DNA from 2 places in the Hungatella sp. L36 genome. Region 2 is predicted to be linked to the other one. Evidence: a T-box and tRNA genes for the amino acid it is inferred to sense, from the RefSeq annotation. Region 2 holds a T-box; the other holds one or more tRNA genes.
The links. The T-box of region 2 lies ahead of leuS (leucine--tRNA ligase). A T-box ahead of a tRNA ligase gene usually reads a tRNA of that ligase, here a tRNA-Leu.
Positions count from the first base shown of each region.

Region 1 (7,644 bases), on a different contig from region 2:
GGTTCTCGTTGGCATGTTCATGCTGATGAACGCCAGAGCGGGATCGGGAGGCGCCAACGCCAAGATGATGAATTTCGGCCGCAGCCGGGCACATCTGGCCAAGGATGCCAATAAGGTCAACTTTGGAAAGGTCGCCGGCCTGGAAGAAGAGAAGGAAGAACTGGCCGAGGTGGTGGACTTCTTAAAGAATCCACAGAAATACACCAGTGTCGGAGCGCGTATCCCCAAGGGCATTCTGCTTGTGGGCCCTCCGGGAACCGGTAAGACGCTGCTCGCAAAGGCGGTGGCAGGGGAGGCGGGAGTTCCGTTCTTCTCCATTTCGGGTTCCGATTTCGTGGAGATGTTCGTCGGTGTCGGCGCATCGAGAGTCCGCGATTTATTTGAAGAAGGCAAGAAACACGCGCCCTGTATCATCTTTATCGATGAGATCGACGCCGTTGCCCGCCGGAGAGGTACCGGTATGGGAGGCGGCCACGATGAGAGGGAGCAGACCTTAAACCAGCTGCTGGTCGAGATGGATGGATTCGGTGTCAATGAAGGCATCATCGTCATGGCGGCCACCAACCGTGTGGATATTTTAGACCCTGCCATTCTGCGTCCGGGCCGGTTTGACCGGAAGGTCGGAGTGGGAACACCTGACGTCAAGGGCAGAGAAGAGATCTTAATCGTCCATTCCAAGGAGAAACCCCTGGGAGAGGACGTGGACTTAAAGCGCGTGGCTCAGACTACGGCAGGATTTACCGGTGCCGATTTGGAGAATCTGATGAACGAGGCGGCGATCAACGCGGCCCGCGACAACAGGAAGTTTATCAGCCAGGCGGACATCAACAAGGCGTTTGTCAAGGTTGGAATCGGCGCGGAGAAGAAGAGCAAGGTCATCTCCGATAAGGAGAAGAAGATTACGGCGTATCACGAGGCCGGTCACGCGATCCTGTTCCATGTGCTTCCGGATGAGGGACCGGTTCATACCATTTCCATCATTCCTACAGGCATCGGTGCGGCGGGTTATACCATGCCTCTGCCGGAGAGCGACCGGATGTTTAACACGAAGGGAAAGATGCTGCAGGATATTATGGTGGATTTAGGCGGCAGAATCGCAGAAGAACTGGTCTTCGGCGATATTACCACCGGTGCATCCCAGGATATTAAGCAGGCGACAGCGACGGCCCGTTCCATGGTGACCCAGTACGGTATGTCTGACCGTGTCGGTATGATTAACTACGACAATGACGGCGACGAGGTCTTCATCGGCCGCGATCTGGCTCACACCAAGAGCTACGGCAACGAGGTTGCCAACGCGATCGACAGCGAAGTGAAGCGCATCATCGATGACTGCTACACCAAGGCGAAGGATATCATCATGAAGCATGAGGATGTACTTCATTCCTGTTCCCAGCTTTTGATTGAGAAAGAGAAGATTGGCCAGCAGGAGTTTGAAAGCCTGTTCCCGGCAGAGATTTAAATAAACAAACGTCAGCAGAAACACTTTGCGGATCAGAAATATGCAGAAATATGCAGATGCCCGGTAAAATGCCTAAGATTGGCGCTGGGCGCCTGCATTTTTTTGTCTGTAAAATGGGGAGAAATCAAAAATGACGAAAAAACAGGAATGAAAAAAATGATGTTTGTGCACACTTATTTCTGAAAGCATGATATATTATTAATCGTAAACCCCCCCCAATACATTATATAGTTTTTGCTACACCCCATAAGAAACGAAATACCTTCTCCGAAAAACGGTCAGCTCCCCCGCTGACCGTTTTTTATTTCATAGGATAGTTTGTCCTATGAAATAAAAGCCCTCCGGGAGGATGCGCACTCCGCGCCGGACTCTTTGTTCTGCCCATAACAGGGAATATGGAAAAGGTTGAAAGAAAACGAGGGATTGGGCATGAAAAAATGAAGAAACTAAGAGCCCGCGGGGTTGTATATTTAGGCCTGATCAGATAAAATAGATACAGGAGTAAATGAGAAAGGGAAGGATAACCGTATGTGCTTCCAGGCAGAGGCGTTAAACAGAGAGGCGTTATTTACCGACGAGACAGAAAATTTCCGATTTCCCACAGAGCCTTTAGAAGGAGACGACGTATACTTACGTTTCCGGACCGCAAGGGATAATGTGGATTATGTATATTATATAGAAGATGGCAGCAGGAAGGAAGCCGTTATGGAGAAGTCAGATTCCGACGGCCTATTTGATTACTATGAATATAAGATTACAGTCGGCAGGGAAAGAATCAGCTACAGCTTTAAAGTAGTAAAAGGCAGCGAGGCCTGTTACTACAACCGGCTGGGGGCGACGATGGATAATCAGGAGTGTTTTCATTTCCGGATCGCTCCGGGATTTAGCACCCCGGACTGGGCCAAGGGCGCCATCATGTATCAGATCTACGTGGACCGGTTCTGCAATGGCGATCCGTCCAATGATGTCGTGGATAACGAGTATTTTTATATAGACCAGAATGTCATGCATGTGTCGGATTGGAGCAAATATCCCAGCCAGATGGACGTGGGCTGCTTCTACGGCGGTGACCTGCAGGGCGTATGGGATAAGCTGGATTATATCCAGAATCTGGGTGTGGATGTCATCTATTTCAACCCGATTTTCGTGTCGCCATCCAACCACAAGTATGACTGCCAGGATTATGACCATATTGATCCGCATTACGGCGTGATTGTGAAGGACGGCGGAGAGCCGCTGAAGCGCGGTTCCGCCGATAACCGCCAGGCGACCAAGTATATGGTAAGAAGCACGGCAAAGGAGAATTTGGAGGCCAGTGACGCGTTTTTTGCGCGGTTTGTGGCTGAGGTCCACCGCCGCGGGATGAAGGTCATCCTGGACGGCGTGTTTAACCACTGCGGTTCCTTTAACAAATGGCTGGACGGAGAACTGCTTTACCAGATGTCCGGCGACTATGAAGCTGGGGCGTATGTGTCGGAGGACAGCCCGTACCATACGTTTTTTAAGTTCTACAAGGATGACGCATGGCCCTGCAACGATTCCTACGATGGCTGGTGGGGCCACTCCACGCTGCCGAAGCTAAACTATGAGGAATCACCGAAGCTGTATGAATACATCATGAAGATTGCCCGTAAGTGGGTCTCTCCGCCGTACAACGTGGACGGCTGGAGACTTGATGTCGCCGCCGATTTAGGCCACAGCAGCGAGTACAACCACCAGTTCTGGCGGGATTTCCGAAACGCGGTGAAGGAAGCCAATCCAAAGGCGATCGTTCTGGCAGAGCACTACGGCGACCCCTCCAGCTGGCTGGCAGGAGACCAGTGGGACACCGTGATGAACTATGACGCGTTTATGGAGCCTGTAACCTGGTTTCTGACAGGCATGGAGAAGCACAGTGATGAGAGTAATCCCAATCTCTACGGGGATGGAGAGAGCTTTTTCCGCTCCATGAATTACCATATGAGCCGGATGATGACGAATTCCATGATGGTGGCCATGAACGAACTGTCCAACCACGATCACTCCCGTTTCTTAACGAGGACGAACCGGACGGTGGGACGGATCAGCACGAAAGGGGCCAAGGCGGCTTCCGAGGGTGTGAACTACGGCGTATTCCGTGAGGCCGTATTGATCCAGATGACCTGGCCGGGAGCGCCGACCATCTACTACGGCGATGAGGCCGGAGTCTGCGGATGGACGGATCCCGATAACCGGAGAACGTATCCGTGGGGCAATGAGAATCTGGAGCTGATTGAATTTCATAAATATATGACGGGGCTTCATCACCGGATCGCCGCTTTGAGACGCGGCTCCTTAAAGCAGTTGCTGGCAGGAAGGCAGCTGATCGCGTACGGCCGGTTCTGCGGCGACAGCGTCTGTGCCGTGATTGTCAACAACCGGGCGACAGAGCGGGATGTCCAGCTTCCGGTATGGCAGCTGGGCCTTTCGGACGGAGATACGCTGGTACGCCACATGCTGACGTACGAGACAGGATACAATGTGGGCAGAATCAGCTATGAGGTCGCAGACGGCCAGGTATCGGTCTTCCTGCCCGCCAACAGCGCCATCCTGCTCGCAACAGACCGGGTGTAGGACCAGGTCCGGCGGCACTAATACAGCAATTTTCAAACACGCTCTTAATTGGTCCGGCAGAGACGAAGAAGGCCGGGCCAGTCAGAGCGGGATATCCGGATGGAAGAAAGAGGACGAAAAAATAATCGCACAGCCGATGAAAACCGCTTGATTTTTTATGTTCTCTGTGATAAAATAATCACTGCTTGTCAAAGCATTTTGGATGGTTTCCCGAGTGGCCAAAGGGGACAGACTGTAAATCTGCTGCAAATTGCTTCGGTGGTTCGAATCCACCACCATCCATATGCCGGCGTGGCGGAACTGGCAGACGCACAGGACTTAAAATCCTGCGGGCCTAATCGCCCGTACCGGTTCGATTCCGGTCGCCGGCAGTAAAAAAAGCTGCAAAAGTGAATGTTCACTTTTGTAGCTTTTTATTATTCATAAAAATTCGTGCCAGGGACGCCTTGTTCCTGTTGTCGGACCGTATTAAATGTTATCCTCTTAACAGCTCCCCCATTTCCTTTAAGGAGAGGTAGACACCGTCAGGGCGAACCTTTGCGTGATCGAGATCCTCTCTCTTCGTCTCCCCCGTCAGGACCAGCAGACCGGCGGCTCCGTTGTTTACGCCGGCGGCCACGTCTGTGTACAGGCGGTCTCCGACGAAGGCGGTACGATCCCTGGCGGCGCCCGTCTTTTCTAAGATCATCTCGACGGTCTCCGGAAATGGTTTTCCCACATACTTAGGCGTTTTTCCTGTGGACAGCGTGATCGCCGCACAGAAGGAGCCGCAGTCAGGTATGAATCCGTCCTCTGTCGGGCAGTTGATATCCAGATGGGTAGCGAGAAATGCCGCCCCATCCCGGATGTAACTGCACGCCCGTTCCAGCTTGTGATAGGTAAGCGTCGTATCAAACCCCACCACCACAAGGTCCGGCCGCTCTTCGGTCAGAGGGATGCCGGCCTTTTGAAAGCTTTCGCACAGCGTAGGCGTTCCCAGCAGATAGACGGTCTTTTCCGGATAATAATGCTTCAGATATTCGATCATCACGTCGCCGGAGGTCATGATCTGGCTGGAGCCGATGGAGCAGTCCATGCGTCTGAGCTTCTCGATGTAGGACTCGGCGGACTTAGAGGAATTGTTGGTGAAGAACAGATAGCGCCTCCCTGTCTCCTTAAGCGTCTGCAGAAATTCCAGGGCTCCCTCTAAAATGTGTTCTCCGAGATAGAAGGTTCCATCCATGTCCAATACAAAAAGTTCTGTCTTTTCAAGCAGTGATACTCTTTGTTCCTTCAATGCCGTTCTCCTTTACGAGTCCCCCAGTATTTCATCTATCTCTTCTGCCATTTCAGTTAGAGCGGATTCTACGTCCAGATCCTCCTGAATGATTTCGTCCATCCAGTTCTTCCACGTGGTGGATGCCTGGCTCCAGTCGGAGCGCTGAATTCCGGGTGTGATGACATCCAGATTGTCGAAAATAATCTGGAACTCCGGCTTCTTCTCCAAGAAGGCCTTGCCTTCCTCGGTCTCCTGTACCGATTTTCTGGTGGGCAGATATCCGGACTCGGAAGCCCAGATCATATTGACCTCCTTGCTCATTAAGTAAGAGAGGAATTCCCAGGAGGCGTCCTTTACCTTCTGATCGTTCTTGGCCGGGAGGAATAAGACATTTCCGCCTAATTCCTGCTCCTTTGTCTTGCCTCCGGGCAGCCATTCCATCCCGACATCAAAGCTGCAGCTGTCTGCCATGGTGTCAAATAAGGAACTGGTGTAAACGATGGATAAAGCCTTTCCGTCAATAAAGTTCTGACGCATGACGGAAGCTGCATCTTCTCCTGTGGCAAGGTAGGTGTAGCCCTTCTGGCACCAGTCCTTTAACTGGGAAACCAGTTTTATGGAATTGTCAGAGGCCAGGTCTGTCCTGCCTTCCGGCGTAACCATCTGGACTCCGTTGTTGACAAAGAATGGTTCGTAGTACCAGGTGATCCAGCCGGGGATTACCATACCGTAGCGGTTGGTCTTGCCATCCGCGCCGACATCGGAGGCCTTTTCTAAAAACTGGGGCATCTCATCCCAGGTCTTTGGCATCTCCAGACCTAACTCCTTCATTAAATCCCTGTTGTAATAGACCACTTCCGTGGATACGAGAAATGGAAGGGCAACCTGGACATCCTCGTATTTCGCAGCCTGAATCAGACCTTCGCCGAAGTCGTCAATCTCAAATCCGTCGCGCTGGATATAAGGCCCCAGGTCTTCACACAGGCCGCCTGCGCCGTAGCCCGTGACATAAGGGATATTGGCCATGGCGACGCCGGGAAGATTCGTATTGGCTGCATTTGCCGAGACGATGGCCTCGTTTAACGCGGAATAATTCCCGATATACATGGGTTTTACCACGATGCTGTCGTGTGTGCTGTTGAAGTCACCGACTACACGGTTTAATGTCTCCTCATACTGGTTTTCCAGCGCATGCCAGAATTCGATCTCAATCACATCGGAAGCGGCTCCTGAGTCCGCAGCAGCCTCGGCGGCCGGTGCGCTGGCAGCCGGTGTGGTGCCGGCATCCGCCGTTGTTTCCTGAACTTTTGCGGAACATCCGCTCATGGTGATAACAGTCAGTAATGCGATCCCCGCCAAATATCTTTTTATCATAGTCTCTCCTCCTTTTTAGTTCGCCAGCGTAAGTAAATATTCCCCCAGTTCATACGCATAACGCATCATTGCATCGATCATTGGATCCGGCAGGCGGTCCGTCATTTTATGTGTCTCGTAAGCGAACGCCCCCTGATAGTTTATTTTCTTTAAGGTCTTCATGATAGGCTCCCATTCTATCGTACCGAGATAGGGCAGCAGATGGTCGTCAATGACACCGTAATTGTCCTGAACATGGGTGGCAATCAGGCGGTCTCCCATCATTTCAAGACATTCCGGCTGGTTCCAGTGCATCAGATTGGCATGGCCGAAATCCCAGACGATCCCCACATTGTCATAAGACTGGTGCAGCGTATCCACCAGATCGATTAGATCTTCCGGATCCGCCAGATAACGGGGAACACGAACCCGTTTTTCACTGTCGTTGATGTCGAATAGATTTTCGATGGCTATTTTTACCCCGTACTCGGCGGCCAGCTCCAGATGCGGTTTTAAGTACTCGATATTTTCCCGCTTGTTTTTCCGGTAATCCGGGCAGTATGGCAGGGAACCGCCGTGAATGACTACGATACCGGCCCCCAGCTCCGACGAAGCGATGATAGAACGGCGCACCATCTCCTCCTCTTCTTCCCGATAGGGGTAGTCCGGATCGATCACATTATAGAATGGAGCGTGTGACTGGCTGACCGTCATCCCCAGTTCCCCGATCAGACTCCTGCACTCCTGTATCCATTCTCTCCAGTCCTGATAGAACAACTCTGTCTTATGCCTTCTGGTCCACGCAAAGTTAAGATCTAAATCTCTAAAGCCTGCCCTGTGAATTCTGCGAATACTCTCCAGCATGGGCGCCACACTTCCATCCGGTCTCGGACCATAAAACAATGTTGTTGTTGATAGCTTCATCTCTCTTCTCCTTAGTTTTATTAGCAATCAGGCCGTACGCTCCCGCTGTTTAAAA
Region 1 covers NZ_JACOPC010000014.1:172,429-180,072, reverse strand. The annotation lists gene ftsH (ATP-dependent zinc metalloprotease FtsH) at 1-1,462, shown strand, start outside; gene H8S80_RS26250 (glycoside hydrolase family 13 protein) at 1,991-4,054, shown strand; tRNA gene H8S80_RS26245 (tRNA-Tyr) at 4,255-4,336, shown strand; tRNA gene H8S80_RS26240 (tRNA-Leu) at 4,340-4,425, shown strand; gene H8S80_RS26235 (HAD-IIA family hydrolase) at 4,530-5,330, opposite strand; gene H8S80_RS26230 (ABC transporter substrate-binding protein) at 5,343-6,686, opposite strand; gene H8S80_RS26225 (sugar phosphate isomerase/epimerase family protein) at 6,702-7,589, opposite strand.
Region 1: it encodes a tRNA-Leu, which carries the amino acid that the T-box ahead of leuS (leucine--tRNA ligase) is inferred to sense. The anticodon was not compared.

Region 2 (7,644 bases):
ATCGCTGCCGTGACGGAATCGTGCTCGTGATAGTCCAGGACGATGGGGATGGACCCAATCAGCGAAGCGACGGATATCAGCCGATCCACCGCCTCAGGGGAAGAGCTGCGGGTGGGGGTAATGATGTAGTAGGCGTTTTCCAGCAGATGATCCGTGGAATTCTCGAAGCCTGTCTTTTCGGATCCGGCCATGGGATGGCCTCCGATAAAGCAGTCCTCCATCCCGAGCCGGGTGACCGCCTCGTGGATGTCGGTCTTGGTACTCCCCACGTCGGTGATGATGGCGCCCGGCTTTAAAAATGGTTTGATTTCGGCAAGGTAGCGGGCGTTATATTCCACGGGGGTGCACAGAAAGATGAGATCACACTCGGATAACTGTTCATTGACTCCGTCGAGTATCACGTCGATCACGCCCTCATCCAGGGCGCTTAAGAGCCTGGAACGGGTCCGCATGTATGCCATAATCTTCGTATCCGGTTTTTCACGCTTGATCCCTCTGGCTATGGAACCGCCGATGAGACCAAGCCCAATAAAGGCAATGGTGGAATCAGTCATTAAAATATCCTCCCTGCAAGCGCTGCGTAAGGTTTCAGGTTTTCGGTAAGCTGCTCAAACTGTTCAAAGGTGAGCGACTGCGGGCCGTCGGACAGCGCGCAGGACGGGCACGGGTGAACCTCCACGATCAGACCGTCGGCGCCTACTGCGACTGCGGCTTTGGAGATCGGCTCAATGTAGGCGCGGACACCGGTTGCGTGGCTCGGATCGATGAGAATAGGCAGATGGCTCTTGGCGCGGATAACCGGTACGGCGCTGATGTCCAGCGTGTTCCTGGTGGCGGTTTCGTAGGTGCGGATGCCGCGCTCACAGAGTACGATGCGGGGATTGCCTTCGGAGGCGATGTATTCCGCCGCGTTCAGCCATTCGTCTATGGTTGCGGATAAGCCCCTCTTTAACAGTACCGGGATACCGGCGCGTCCGGCCTCCTTTAACAGCTCAAAATTCTGCATGTTGCGGGCGCCGATCTGGATCATGTCCACGTACTTCACCGCGGTCTCCAGAGCCCGTAAGCTGGTGACCTCGCAGACAATATTAAGGCCGGTCTCATCCCGGGCTTCCTTCATATACTGTAAGCCTTCTTCCTCCAGTCCCTGGAAGGCGTAGGGGGAAGTTCTCGGCTTGTAGGCGCCGCCTCTTAAAAATTTTGCACCGGCTTTCTTTACGGCGATCGCTGTCTCGATGACCATGTCGTGATTTTCGATGGCGCAGGGGCCGGCCATCATGGTCAGCCTACCAGGTCCGATTCTGGTATTTCCGACCTCGATCACGGAGTCCTCCGGGTGAAACTTTTTGTTTACCAGCTTATACGTCTCGGTGACCGGAACGATCTTATCCACGCCCTCCGCCATCTCGATGTTGGCGCCCTGGAGCTTCGTCTTGTCGCCGACAACGCCTACGATGGTGACCTCCGTTCCTTTGGAAAGATGAGCCTGGAGGCCTTTGGATTCTATCAGGTTTTTAATTTTCCCAACCGCTTCTTCGGAAGCGTTCGGTTTCATAATAATAATCATATCGGTTTCCTCTCTTTAACAAGTATTCAAAAATAGCTTAAGCACCATTGTAATCGAAAGAATGTAAGTTGTCAACGCTTTTATACGTTAAACTTCGACGCTTTAACGCAGATCAGCAAAGACGATGCGAAAAGATTTGACAAAGAACGTATGTTCTGATATAATGAATATAGTAAAAGAACGTATGTTCGAAATGTGAGAACCTGACAGGAAGGAGAAGATCAATACTATGAAGCTGACGAGGAATAATTTAAATGAAGTTCTGTTTGAAAACCAGGATGCCAGGCTATTGATTGAGGACGTGGTTTCTCATACTCAGGCCGGTATCTATTACTATCATGATGTGGAGATCACTCTGCAGGCCGCCTTAAAGATATGGAACAGAGCCAACGAAGCGGAGCAGAATGAAGCCCCGTATCACGCGTCTTTCCTTGATTTTAAAGGAGAAAGCAGACCCCAGGCCGCCTGGTGTCCGGCCCTGTAGGAAACCCATATTTTGACAAGTAAAATTATTTGTGCAAAATGCACATTCTACTTGCAATTTTCCGACACTTTTAGTAAAATATCCTCATAGACTTAAATACTGAACAGGAGGAATGTTTATGAACGTGTATGGAACCAAACAAATCCGTAACGTTGTATTACTCGGCCACGGAGGCGCGGGTAAGACGACACTCGCAGAGGCGATGGCACTGATTACAGGAGCTGTCAGCAGAATGGGAAAGATCACCGATGGAAACACCATCAGCGATTATGATAAGGAAGAGATTAAGAGACAGTTCTCCATTTCCACAACTCTGATTCCGCTGGAGTATCAGGGTGAAGACGGTCCGATCAAGATTAACTTGCTGGATACGCCGGGTTATTTCGATTTTGTTGGTGAAGTAGAAGAAGCAATCAGCGTTGCAGACGCCGCGGTTATCGTAGTGAACTGCAAGGCAGGCATAGAGGTTGGTACATATAAGGCATGGGAACTTTGTGAAAAGTATAAGCTGCCGCGTATTATTTTTGTAACGAATATGGATGACGATCATGCAAGCTACCGTGAACTGCTGCTGAGACTGGAAAAAGAGTTCGGCAGAAAGATTGCACCGTTCCATCTTCCGATTCGTGAGAATGAAAAGTTCGTGGGATTTGTCAACGTCGTAAAGATGGCGGGCCGCAGATTCACGGTGAACAGTGACTATGAAGAATGTGAGATTCCTGAATATTCACAGAAGAACCTGGGGATTGCGCGTGAAGCGCTGATGGAGGCTGTTGCGGAGACGAGCGAAGAGTATATGGAACGCTACTTCTCAGGCGATGAGTTCACTCAGGAAGAGATTTCTTCTGCACTTCGGGAACATGTAATAGAAGGTAATATCGTACCGGTTATGCTGGGCTCCGGCATTAACGCACAGGGTGCGAAGATGGTGCTTCAGGGAATCGACAAGTACTTCCCGACTCCAGACCGTTACGAGTGTATCGGTGTGGACGTATCCACAGGAGAGCGCTTTACGGCCAAATATAACGATAACGTATCACTTTCCGCCCGTGTATTTAAGACGATTGTGGACCCGTTTATCGGCAAATACTCTCTGATGAAGATTTGTACCGGTACCTTAAAACCGGATTCCAATATCTATAACGTAAACAAGGATACAGAGGAGAAGATCGGAAAGATCTATCTGCTCAGAGGAAAAGACGTGATCGAGGTTCCGGAATTAAAGGCCGGCGATATCGGCGCCGTATCCAAGTTATCCGTAACCCAGACGGGAGATACCATTGCGCTCCGTTCCGCGCCGATCGTATACCATAAGCCGGAGATTTCCACGCCGTATACGTATATGCGTTACAAACCGAAGACAAAGGGCGATGATGACAAGGTATCCAGCGCATTGTCGAAGCTGACAGAAGAAGACTGGACCTTAAAGGCAGTTACCGATACAGAGAACCATCAGTCCCTGTTATACGGAATCGGTGATCAGCAGCTGGACGTTGTAGTCAGCAAGCTGTTAAACCGCTATAAAGTAGAGATCGAGTTAAGCAAACCGAAATTTGCGTTCCGTGAGACCATCAGAAAGAAAGTTGAGGTTCAGGGAAGGTATAAGAAGCAGTCAGGCGGACATGGACAGTTTGGCGACGTTAAGATGACCTTTGAGCCATCCGGCGATTTAGAGACACCTTACGTATTCGAGGAGACTGTATTCGGCGGCGCTGTTCCGAAGAACTACTTCCCGGCTGTTGAAAAGGGTGTTGCAGAGTGTATCTTAAGAGGACCTCTCGCAGCCTATCCGGTTGTCGGACTGAAGGCGACGCTGACAGACGGCTCCTACCACCCGGTAGACTCCTCCGAGATGGCGTTTAAGATGGCGGCCACCCTGGCGTTTAAGAAGGGCTTTATGGAAGCGAACCCGGTTCTGTTAGAGCCGATTGCCTCCTTAAAGGTTACTGTTCCGGATAAGTTCACCGGTGATGTTATGGGTGACTTAAACCGCAGACGCGGCCGTGTACTGGGGATGAATTCCAACCATAACGGCAAGCAGATCATCGAAGCCGATGTTCCGATGTCTGAGCTGTTTGGATACAATACAGACCTCCGCTCCATGACAGGCGGTATGGGAACGTATGAATATGAGTTCAGCCGCTACGAGCAGGCTCCTGGCGATGTTCAGAAGCGTGAAGTGGAAGAGCGTGCTTCCAAGGTTGACAGAACCGAGGCATAAGAAAAAGAATAAAGATAATGAGAGGCGGAACGGAAACTCGTTCCGCCTCATTTTCGTTCCCGGCCTGCGCAGGTTTTCTCCTTTCCCCTGAGATTTCTTGTCAACATGAGACAGATGTGATAAACTTGGAAACGTGATGGTAAGAAGAGTCAGGAGGTAGTGACCGGATGGATTACTTAAGAGAAATAAAGAAAACGTGTTCAAGGCTCGGAGTGGGATACGCGGCCTTTCTGCTGGTGGGACTTATGGTACAGGCGGAGGCGGGGCTGATACTCGGAGTTCTTGAAAAAATGGGGTGGAAGGGGGACTGGAATACGTGGATCGTGCTCCTGGGCTCGATTCCCATGTATTTGTTCGGAACGCTGATATGCTGGCTCATTGTGAAAGACATGAGAACGCCGTGCAGGCCTCAGAGGCAGCCGTTCGGCGCTGGGCGGCTGGTGGTCGCTTTTTTTGCCTGCATCAGCATTATGTACATCGGAAATATTATAGGAACCGTCCTCATGAGCATCGTGAATGGAATCCAGGGCAAGCCTCTCTTAAATCCGGTAAACGAGCTGATCGAGAATCTGGATACGTGGGTAATTTTCCTGTTGACGGTGGTGGCCGCTCCCATATTTGAGGAGCTTCTGTACCGGAAGCTGCTGATCGACCGGGTGGCTCATTACGGCGACCGGGTGGCTATCATTCTGTCGGGAGTCTTATTCGGGCTCAGCCATGGGAATTTCTATCAGTTTTTCTATGCCTTTGGGCTGGGCGTCGTGTTTGCATACGTCTACATCAACACAGGAAAGCTTCGTTATACCATAATATTCCATGCGGTGATTAATTTTATGGGGTCGATCGTAGCGCTTCATGCAGCGGATAATATCTGGTTTGCCATGGCCTATGGCATCTTCATGATCGCGGCCGTTGTACTGGGAGTCGTATTCCTGATCCTTTACCGCCGTGAGATCCGCTTAAAACCCGCGATGCTGGCGATCCCGAGAGGAAGGCGGTTCGAGACCCTGTTTTTAAATCTGGGCATGATCCTCTTTTTCTTTGTCTCCGTGGGACTGTTTCTGTTTTCCTAAGCGGGAGTGGGAGTTGCAGGGAAATGATAAATAGCGGTTGACACGTTCCGACAAGTGTGATACATTCATAGTTAGCATAAATACTGTGAAGAGGAACAGTAAGCGGTCTGGAACATGCAGAGAGCCGGCGTATGGTGCGAGCCGGTTGGGAAGGATGGCTGAACTCGCCTTGGAGTTGCTCACTGAAGGAAGCGCTGCTTTTGTGTAGGTGCGGCCGGCATCCCAGCCGTTATCGGGGGAAGGATATGAATGCGTATCCGATAAGTGCATACAGCTTCTGTATGAAATAGAGTGGTACCGCGTGGAAGGAATCCGCGTCTCTATCGTTATGGCCTGAACGGCCTGGACGGTGGAGACGCGTTTTTTATTTCATTGGAAAGTTTGTCCTATGAAATAAAAAAACCTCCGGGAGGCTGGGCACTCCGCGCTAAGGAAGTATGGCCGCTGAAGCGGCCGCGCTCCGGCGCGAGAGTCCTGCTCGCCGGACTCTGTATTTTGCGGAATTCCAGGGAGCCGGATTTAGTTTTTTATCAGGAAGGAGAATGGTTTGTTATGGCATCATCATACAATCACAGCGCAATTGAAAAGAAGTGGCGCGAAAACTGGAAAAAGAATCCCGTAAATATCAATGACGGGAAGAAACCGAAGTATTACTGTCTCGATATGTTTCCGTATCCGTCGGGGAGCGGACTTCATGTGGGACACTGGAGGGGATATGTGATCTCCGACGTCTGGAGCAGGTATCAGATTTTAAAGGGACACTACGTCATCCATCCGATGGGCTGGGATGCCTTTGGCCTTCCGGCGGAAAACTATGCGATCAAGATGGGCGTTCATCCGGCCAAATCCACGGCTGAGAATGTAGCCAACATCAAGCGTCAGATCAATGAGATCGCCGCGGTATATGACTGGGATATGGAGGTCAACACGACCGACCCCGGATTCTATAAATGGACGCAGTGGATCTTCGTACAGATGTTTAAGAAGGGGCTGGCCTATGAGAAGGAATTCCCGATTAACTGGTGCCCCTCCTGTAAGACAGGCCTTGCCAACGAAGAGGTGGTGAACGGCTGCTGTGAACGCTGCCAGACACCGGTTACGAAGAAAAACTTAAGGCAGTGGATGTTAAAGATTACCGCCTACGCGGACCGGCTGCTGGATGACCTGGATAAGCTGGACTGGCCGGAGAAGGTCAAGAAGATGCAGACAGAGTGGATCGGCAAGTCCTACGGCGCAGAAGTGGATTTCAAAGTGGACGGACGGGAAGAAGCGATTAAAGTCTATACGACCAGGCCGGATACGCTGTACGGCGCGACCTTCATGGTACTGGCCCCGGAGCATGAGCTGGCGGCCGGTCTCGCCGTGCCGGAGACGAAGGAGGCGGTAGAGAAGTATATCTATGAAGCCTCCATGAAGTCGAATGTGGACCGTCTTCAGGATAAGGAAAAAACGGGTGTATTTACGGGCAGCTACGCCGTCAACCCGATAAATGGTGCAAAGGTGCCGATCTGGCTCTCCGACTATGTGCTGGCCGATTACGGCACGGGAGCCATCATGTGCGTGCCGGCTCACGACGACAGAGACTTTGAATTTGCAAAGAAATTCGATCTTCCGATTATTCAGGTTATTGCGAAAGACGGAGTGGAGATCGGGCATATGACACAGGCCTATACTGAGGCGAGCGGAATTATGATCAATTCCGGCGAGTGGAACGGAATGGAGTCTTCCGTCTTAAAGAAGGAAGCCCCCGTGATGATTGAAGAGCGTGGAATCGGTAAGAAAACGGTCAATTACAAGCTGCGCGACTGGGTATTTTCGAGACAGCGCTACTGGGGCGAACCGATTCCGATTATCCACTGTCCGCACTGCGGCAATGTCCCGGTTCCGGAGGATCAGCTTCCCTTAACTCTGCCGGAGGTGGAAAGCTATCAGCCGACGGGAACGGGAGAATCTCCGCTGGCTGCCATCGACGAGTGGGTGAACACCACCTGTCCGGTCTGCGGCGCTCCGGCCAGGCGGGAAACGAACACCATGCCGCAGTGGGCCGGTTCCTCCTGGTACTTCCTGCGCTATGTGGACAGCCATAACGAGAAGGAGCTTGTTTCTCGCGAAAAGGCGGATAAATATCTTCCTGTCGATATGTATATCGGAGGCGTGGAGCACGCGGTGCTTCATCTGCTCTACTCCAGGTTCTACACGAAATTCCTCTGTGATATCGGCGTCATCGATTTCGACGAACCGTTTACAAAGCTGTTTAACCAGGGCATGATCACCGGCAAGAACGGTATCAAGATGAGCA
Region 2 covers NZ_JACOPC010000001.1:1,053,191-1,060,834, forward strand. The annotation lists gene H8S80_RS04555 (prephenate dehydrogenase) at 1-554, opposite strand, end outside; gene aroF (3-deoxy-7-phosphoheptulonate synthase) at 554-1,567, opposite strand; gene H8S80_RS04565 (hypothetical protein) at 1,797-2,051, shown strand; gene H8S80_RS04570 (elongation factor G) at 2,170-4,272, shown strand; gene H8S80_RS04575 (CPBP family intramembrane glutamic endopeptidase) at 4,440-5,345, shown strand; T-box leader at 5,422-5,670, shown strand; gene leuS (leucine--tRNA ligase) at 5,898-7,644, shown strand, end outside.